One region of the Arthrobacter jinronghuae genome, then DNA from elsewhere that is predicted to be linked to it. Evidence: riboswitches for the same ligand, from Rfam matches in the RefSeq annotation. Region 1 holds a riboswitch; the other holds the start of a gene.
What was found. A riboswitch is a leader RNA that binds a small molecule or an ion and turns the genes downstream of it on or off. The one in region 1 is predicted to bind S-adenosylmethionine.

Region 1 (4,185 bases):
CGCCCCCTTCCCCATGCTCGCCGCCATGGCGGCTCGGACCAGCCGGATCGAGCTGGGCACGGGAGTGATCGACATGCGCTATATGAATCCGCTGGCGATGGCAGAAGATGCCGCAGTGGCGGACCTGATCAGCGGCGGCAGGCTGCAGCTCGGCATCAGCCGGGGATCCCCCGAGCCTGCCCTGCGCGGTTACGAGTCCTTCGGCTACGTTCCCGGCCCGGATTCCTCCGACGCCGAGATGGCCCGGCAGCACACCGAAGTGTTCCGAGCCGCCATTGCCGGCGCCGGAGTGGCACAGGCTGATCCGGCGATGACCGGCAGCACCGGCGCCATGGCCATTGACCCGCTGTCCCCCGGATTGCCGGAGCGGATCTGGTGGGGGTCCGGGACCCGGGCCACCGCCAAGTGGACCGGCGAGCAGGGCATGAACCTGATGAGCTCCACGCTCCTGACCGAGGACACGGGGGTTCCGTTCGACCAGCTCCAGGCCGAGCAGATCGCGGTGTACCGGAAGGCGTGGGCCGACGCCGGACATCAGGGCACCCCGCGGGTGTCCGTCAGCCGCAGCATCATTCCGCTGGTGACCGGGCAGGACCGGCACTACTTCGGGCTGCGGGCACAGGCCGAAGGACGGGACCAGGTGGGCCACCTCGACGGCGGCTTAGCTCGGTTCGGCAAGAGCTACATCGGTGAACCCGACGTTATTGCTGCGGAATTGGCCGCGGACGCCGCGGTGCAGGAAGCCGACACCGTCCTCGTGACCGTGCCGAACCAGCTGGGCGTGGAGTACAACGCGCATCTGCTGGAGAGCATCGTGAAGCTTGTGGCGCCGGGGGCCGGCTGGCGGTAAGTCTCGTCCCTGGGCCGGGTCCGCTGGGTCCGCGGTTCGCGGGGTCCGTCGGGTCCGCCCGGTCCGCCGGGTCCGCCCCCTGCGGGGCTGGAACGGCGGCAACGAAATTCCCCGCTCGCAGAGCTCGCGGGGAATATTAAAGCCGCCTTCCTCCAGCCCCTCCGGTGGCGGGTTTGGCTCCCAGCGCACCTTCGTCCAGCCCCACAGTGGCGGGGAGCGTCTCAGCCAGGTCACACCGTCTCCCGCCAGCCCTTCCGGCGGCGGGGATGACCAAGGCACAGGAGGGGGGAACGGCAGGTCCGGGGCCTGCTGGCTCCGCTAGGCTTCAGCGCTACCCACCCATTCTCGGGCGTCCAGTTCTGCCATCCTCCGGTACAGAGTGGCCCGTGACATTGCTCATTCGGCCAGCCTATTCCTCCCTTTTCCACGGTAGGTCGGCATCGTCGATGACCGGGTGTAGCGGGACCATCACAACCGGACGGCGTTGGTGGTGGGCGAGATGCACCGCAACGGAGCCGTTGAGAAACTTTTCAACTTCACCCCGGACACCGGATTCGCGCGTGCCGACGACAATCATGACCGCGTCCAGCTCGTCGGCCAGCCGGGCAAGCTCCTGCCCCGGACCACCCGCCAGCGCACGGACAGACCATTTCACGGGCCGCGGGTCTAAGATTCCCGCGATCTCTGCACGCAGCCCGGGATCAAAAACCTCGGTCTTTTCAAAGGGCCGGTCCGGGTCGATGGGTACCGACACCACCGAGCCGTCGGGCCGTTCCTCGACCCTCTCAGTGGAGTCGTCTACATTGGCACAAACCAAATCCGCTCCGAAATGTTCGGCGAACGCTGCCGCTTCCTCAACCACCGCGGCAGCGGTATTCCCGATAACGACACCCACCAGAACCTGAGGCTTGGGGCTGGACATGATGTGGACTCCTTCGTGGGGGCCGTCGACGGATGCCAAAGGTCAGCCACTAGCGGGCTACCTCGGCGGCGTGGGCTTAGGCCTCATGTTCGGAAAGGACTAGCTGCCACTACCCTTCGAGCGGGTACACCGGATTCAGCGTTGAAAGCAGTTTGTACCTGGAAGTACCAGCCACACTATGCTCCCGGGGATTAATGGCTTCAGCAGGGACCAGACGCACCCACCCTTTGCCCGCCTCCGCCCGCGACGTGTCGGCATCAGCTATCGCGCGCAGCGCCTGGATCTTCTTTTCCGCTGCTTCCCAAATCTGCTCCTGGTCACCGACGGCGACGGCGACGATGAACCGTTCCCCTAACTTAAGAAGACGCTCCTCGCGAGCCATAGATTCGGCGTCTGCCTTACGCGCCCGCCGCCAAACGTCCACCAGGGCTCCGAAAACGGTCCCCTGTCGAAATGTCAGTGGCCTCCGCTAGAGTAGTTTTCAGCTTCACGAGATGTGGCCTCCGCCCGGTTCCCCGGGCACAAAAGCTCCGACTGGCCCCACACCAACCCCACTGTTCGGCGGGTGGTTCGGATGACGAAGCGGCCTGCTTCGTCCGTTGCAGGCAAGGACAACCTGTAAAGGAACCCACTGTGAGCATTTCCAGTGTCAGCAAATCCGGCCTCAGCAACTGCAGCGGCTTCGCCCCGGGCCACAACATCCATTGGATCCACCGACGCCGGCTCGAAGGCTGGGAGCAGTGGTCGGACGTCGAAGTCACGGCCGATCCGCAGCTGGACCTCATCTACCTGGTGTCCGAAGGCACCCAGCAGCTGATGTGGTTCCACAATGTTCGGGCCGTGGCCACCGCGCTTGAGGCCGCCGTCGACACCCCGCAGTGGTGCCAGCGCTATTCCACCCTCATGGTGCCGGGCGGATTCGATTCCGATGCCCGGAGCTCTTTTTTCTACTTGGCCCGGCCGGAGCGGGTGGTTCCATGCAACGGCTCCCTGGTGCGGGCACCGGAAACTGAGCGGATCGAAAAAGCCGGCTCCTAGCCGTTGGTTCTGCCCCGGGATCCGTGCGGATTCCGGGGCCGGGCAGGCCCTGTAGGCACCTCACGGCACGGTAGCTACTGCTGCAGCAGCTCCGGCGGCACGCTGTAGATGAGGATGACACCCAGCAGGTTTTTCGCGGCGTGCACACCGTAGGAAAGCATGAAGTTGTTTCCGGCCCAGACGTAGATGCCGACAAGAGTGACACCCATCGCCAGGTAAGGCATCAGGACCGGGAGGGACAGGGATTCCTTGCCCACAATGTGGATGGAGGCGAACAACAGGACCGACAGGATGCAGCAGCCCCAGAGATTCCAGTACCGGCTGAGTTTGCCGATCAGCAGGTGCCGGAAAATGTACTCCTCGACAAACGGTGCCAGCACCACCAGCAGCGGTACCACCAGCCAGGGCGACACGGACCCCACGAATCCCTCTACGGCTTCCTGGTTTACCGCCGTTTCGACCTGCCCGCTCAGCAGCGCCCCGATCATGGTGGCAATGAGCATGGCGATGACGCCGGCGGGAATCAGGGAAAGGGACAGCACCGGCCGGGTGGCTAGGATCTTCGTTTCCCGCACCACGTACGGCCGGGCCGCCAGGAAGGCCAGCAGACCGGCAACCCCGTAAAACGCCAGGTTCAGGACATAGGCGGCTGCAACCGGATCCGGAACCAGCATCACCAGGACAGGCATAACGAGTCCGGGCGCAAAGCTCAGGACCAGCAGGAACACTACGTAGAAGCCAGCTGCCACCGCGTCACGGCGAGTGAAACGGTAGGAAAGCCACGGGATTTGGGCCGCAGGGCGCCCCGACGGACCGGTCCGGTATTCGTTCGCTGTCATTACCTCAGGATATGGGCCGTTCTGCCGGGATACAGCCCCTCGCTAGCTCAACTCCGCGATCACCGGAGGCATGGCCTCGAGCAGTTCCCGTGCCAGGAAGCTGAGCGGGCCCCGCGAGGCGGAGAGCCGGTCCCCGCTCACCGCGTGCAGATACGTGCCCCAGCACGCTGCCTGTTCCGGCGTCGCACCGCGGGCAAGGAATCCGCCCACCGCACCGGCGAGGACATCCCCGGACCCGGAAGTACCCAGGCCCGAGTTCCCTGCCGGCACTTCCCAGCTCCTTCCGTCAGGCGCGGTAATGACGTTGTGCGCGCTGACCACCGCCGAGTATTTCCGTGCCACCTCCTTGGAGGCTTTCGGCAGGTCCAGGGAGTCTTCGTCTGCATCCTCGTCCTCGAGGAGGCGCAGGATTTCGGCACCATTCGGGGTCAGGACCAGCCGGCCGGCCAGGGTGTCGTAAAGTTCCGGCAGCCCGGGCAGCACGCCGAGGGCAAAGGCGTCCAGTACCACCTGGGTCTTTTCCCCGAGCAGCGGAA
Region 2 (4,185 bases), 690 kb from region 1:
CCTGCAGCGTCGCTGCCTGCTCGGCTACGACCAGCGGCTGGTGGTTCGGGAGCATCACACCGCCGGAGCCGATCCGGATGCTGCGGGTGCGTGCCGCCAGCGCGGCCATCAGGACGGCGGGCGCCGAGCCGGCGATCCCGGCCACGGCGTGGTGCTCGGCAACCCAAAAGCGCCGGTACCCCAGCCGGTCTGCGGATTCGGCACGTTCAAGCACGGCACTAAGCGCATCCGACTCGGGAAATCCTTCGCGGGAGTTTGCGCGGTCAAGGATTGAGACGGGAACACTGAGGCTTGGCATACCCATGCCAACCCCCTGCCTGCTTAGGGAATTCCGGACCGGTCGCGCAAATCGTTCCGTCATGCAGGCCCACAAGCATGTAATGCGGGCAAAAGCATCCGTTTTGCCTGTGATCTTAGGCACTCAGGGATGGCAACCTTCCTTGTCTCCGGCGGATTCTTTCGGATTTGGCTGCTTGACCACCTGCCGAGGGTGGGAATATTAAACTCGTGAGCCATACCCCCAGTACCTCAGGCGTAAAAGAAGCGCGTAAAACCTTCTTCGGCCATCCCCGGATGTTGGCCAACCTCTTCAGCGTTGAGCTGTGGGAGCGATTCTCCTTCTACGGCATGCAGGGCATCCTGCTGTACTACATGTACTACAGCACCACCGACGGCGGCCTCGGCATCGACGAAGCCATTGCCGTCTCCCTGGTCGGCGCCTATGGCGGTGGCGTGTACCTCTCCACCATCCTCGGTGCATGGCTGGCGGACCGCGTCTTCGGCGCCGAACGAGTGCTGTTCTACGCTGCCGCACTGGTCATGCTCGGCCACATTTCCCTGGCTGTCCTGCCGGGCGCCGTCGGACTGGCCGCCGGCCTGATCCTGATCGCCCTGGGCTCCGGCGGTGTGAAGGCCAACGCGACATCGCTCGTCGGCACCCTGTACGACGAAAAGGACCAGCGGCGCGACGCCGGCTTCTCCATCTTCTACATGGGCATCAACATCGGCGCCCTGATCGGCCCGATCCTGACCGGCCTCGCCTGGACCGAATACGGGTTCCACTACGGCTTCGGCCTGGCCGCCATCGGCATGGCCATCGGCCTGGTGCAGTACGGGGTGACCCGGAAGAACCTGCCCGAATCCGCGCACGAGGTAGCCAACCCGCTGCCGAAGCAGCAGTACATGAAGATCAGCCTCATCGCGGCTGCCGCCTTGGTTGTCATCGTGCTGGCCGTTGTCTTCGAGCTGCTGACCGCCAAGAACCTTGCGGTGGTTATGGCGATCCTCGCCATCGTGGCCTCCGTCGCGTACTTCGTGATCATCCTCAGCAGCAAGAAGGTGAACCAGGTGGAACGCCGCCGGGTGTACTCCTTCATGCCGCTCTTTATTGCCAGTGCTGCTTTCTGGGCCTTGTTCCAGCAGCAGTTCACGGTGGTGGCAATGTACGCGGACAGCTCGCTGAACCGCACCATCTTCGGCTGGGAAATGCCGCCGAGCTGGGTGCAGTCCATCAACCCGGTCTTCATCATCATCTTCGCAGCCGTCTTCGCCGGCGTCTGGACCAAGATGGGCGACCGCCAGCCGTCCTCCCCGCTGAAGTTCGCCATGGGCCTGGCCGTCATGGGCCTCGCCTTCCTGGCCTTCATTCCGTTCTCGGGCGGCGCACCGAACAGCACCCCGCTGCTGGCCATGGCCGGGATCCTGCTGCTGTTCACGTTCGCTGAACTGTTCCTGTCCCCGATCGGCCTGTCCGTGGCAACCAAGCTGGCCCCGGAAGTCTTCCGGACCCAGATGGTGGCGCTGTTCTTCCTGTCCGTCTCCCTGGGCACCACCCTGGCGGGCTGGCTGGCCCAGTTCTACGACCCGGCAACCGAAGTCAGCTACTTCACCTTCAGCGGCGTTACCGCGATCATCCTGGGCATTGCCCTGGCTGCGGCCACACCGTCGATCAAGAAGCTCATGGGCGGCGTGCGCTAGCAGGCGGGCACCAAGCGCTTCAACCAGGACGGCGGCACCGGAACTCTCCGGTGCCGCCGTCCTTTTTATGTTGCGTCATTTGCTTGGCGGCGCCCCGCCGGCATGGCTAGGATGGGTGCCAGCTTCAGGAGACACGGCCGCCAAGCTCCGACTTGGCCGTGCACCAACCCCATGCTTCGCGGGTGGTTCGGATGACGAAGCGGCCTGCACCGCCTCTTGGGCATCCGGTGCGGGCAAGAGCACCGATTCCTAAAGGATCACTGCCATGCGCAAAAGCACTGACCGCATTTTGACCACCCACGCCGGTTCCCTCCCCCGGACCCCTGAACTGATCGCCGCGAACGCGGCCCGTGAAACCGACCCCGCGGATACCGGGGGCTACGCGGAACTGCTGCAGGCTGCCGTCGCTGACCTGGTGCGGCGCCAGCGCCAGGCAGGCATCGATATCCCGAACGACGGCGAATACGGGCATGCGATGTCCGCGAACGTCGACTACGGGGCCTGGTGGTCCTATTCGTTCGCGCGGCTTGGCGGCCTGAGTGTTGCCGAGACCGGGATCTGGGACATGGAACCGCACCGCTCGGAGCCGGGCAATGTTGTCCTCACCAGTTTCGGTGACCGCCGGGACCGTCAGCGCTTCTCCGATGCCTACACCGACCCGACCTCCGGTATCACCACCGGGGCGCAGAAGGTCTTCCCCAAGGTCACGGGTCCGGTGGAGTACACCGGGTACGACGCCGTGGCCAGCGACATTGCCAACCTCAAGTCCGGGTTGGCCGCGGCAGGTTTGTCCGAAGGTTTCCTCGCCTCGCTCTCCCCCGGTTCCTGTTCGCGGATTGCCAACGAGTACTACGCCACGGAGGAGGAGTTCATCTACGCCTGCGCGGATGCCATGCGGGAGGAATATCTTGCCATCGTGGACGCCGGGCTGATCGTCCAGATCGATGATCCGTCCATTGCGGAGAACTGGGACCAGATCAACCCCGAACCTTCGGTGGCCGACTACCTCAAGTTCACGCAGATCCGCGTCGAGGCCCTGAACTACGCCCTGCGCGGGCTGCCTGAGGAACAGATCCGCTTCCACCTGTGCTGGGGTTCCTGGCACGGGCCGCACACTACGGACATCGAGTTCCGCCACCTGGTGGACACCCTGCTGCAGATTAACGCCGGGGGCTACAGCTTCGAGGCAGGCAACGTGCGGCATGAGCACGAGTGGCGGGTCTGGGAAGATACCAAGCTGCCGGACGGGAAGGTTCTCATTCCCGGCGTGGTCTCCCACGCCACCAACGTGGTGGAACATCCGGAACTGGTGGCGGACCGGATCGAGCGCTTTGCCCGACTGGTGGGGCGGGAAAACGTTATTGCGTCCACCGACTGCGGGCTGGGCGGCCGGGTGCACCCGCAGATCGCGGCGGCGAAGCTGGAGACCCTGGGAGAAGGCGCCCGGCTGGCCAGCAGCCGGCTCTGGTAGGCCAGGGAACAGGTGGATAGAGTGGCATCGTAAGGGTACTTACGGTGTAACTAAACGCAGAGGAGGCCATCGTGGCTGACAAGAATGCGAAGGATCCCAAGACGGAATCCACGAACCCGATCGAGAACGCCGTGGAGAACCTGATGTCGACCTCGAAGGAAGTCCCTGACGGAAGCGGCAGCCAGGACCACTCCGACCCGCGGACCGAGGTGCACTCAAGCCTCGCGCAGGGCCTGAACTCTGACAACGGGAACTTCAAGGAAAAGAAGGGCTGACCGGCGGGCAGGCGTGCGTCTGCCGCCGGCGCCGTTTCTTTGGCATGCTTAGGGGTATGTCTAATCGTGCCGGCCAGCGTGCCGAACCTTCCGACCTTGTAGATCTCACTGCCCTTCTGGACGCCTATTACGACGTCGTACCGGATCCTTCCAATGTCGCCCAGCGAGTAGTGTTCGGCACCTCCGGGCACCGGGGATCCTCCCTCAACGGGGCGTTCAATGAGCAGCACATCGCCGCGATCACCCAGGCCATCGTTGAATACCGCACGTCTGCGGGAATCACCGGACCGCTGTTCATGGGCAAGGACACGCATGCGCTGTCCGAACCGGCACAGAACACCGCGCTGGAGGTCCTGGCCGCCAACGGCGTGAATGTGCTCATTGATGCACGCAACGGGTTCACCCCCACCCCGGCCGTGAGCCATGCCATTCTGGTGCACAATTCCACGCGCACGGAACAGG

Region 2: it holds a riboswitch for S-adenosylmethionine, as region 1 does, so the genes downstream of both, N2K98_RS00355 (cobalamin-independent methionine synthase II family protein) here and N2K98_RS14180 (hypothetical protein) in region 1, are expected to answer to the same signal.

What each region holds. Positions count from the first base shown of each region.
Region 1 covers NZ_CP104263.1:3,019,324-3,023,508, forward strand. The annotation lists gene N2K98_RS14165 (LLM class flavin-dependent oxidoreductase) at 1-850, shown strand, start outside; gene N2K98_RS14170 (universal stress protein) at 1,260-1,772, opposite strand; gene N2K98_RS14175 (hypothetical protein) at 1,882-2,154, opposite strand; SAM riboswitch class IV at 2,258-2,390, shown strand; gene N2K98_RS14180 (hypothetical protein) at 2,406-2,810, shown strand; gene N2K98_RS14185 (CPBP family intramembrane glutamic endopeptidase) at 2,885-3,649, opposite strand; gene N2K98_RS14190 (NAD(P)H-hydrate dehydratase) at 3,692-4,185, opposite strand, start outside.
Region 2 covers NZ_CP104263.1:72,470-76,654, reverse strand. The annotation lists gene N2K98_RS00365 (MsnO8 family LLM class oxidoreductase) at 1-304, opposite strand, end outside; gene N2K98_RS00360 (peptide MFS transporter) at 508-1,977, shown strand; SAM riboswitch class IV at 2,100-2,223, shown strand; gene N2K98_RS00355 (cobalamin-independent methionine synthase II family protein) at 2,243-3,448, shown strand; gene N2K98_RS00350 (hypothetical protein) at 3,520-3,723, shown strand; gene pgm (phosphoglucomutase (alpha-D-glucose-1,6-bisphosphate-dependent)) at 3,780-4,185, shown strand, end outside.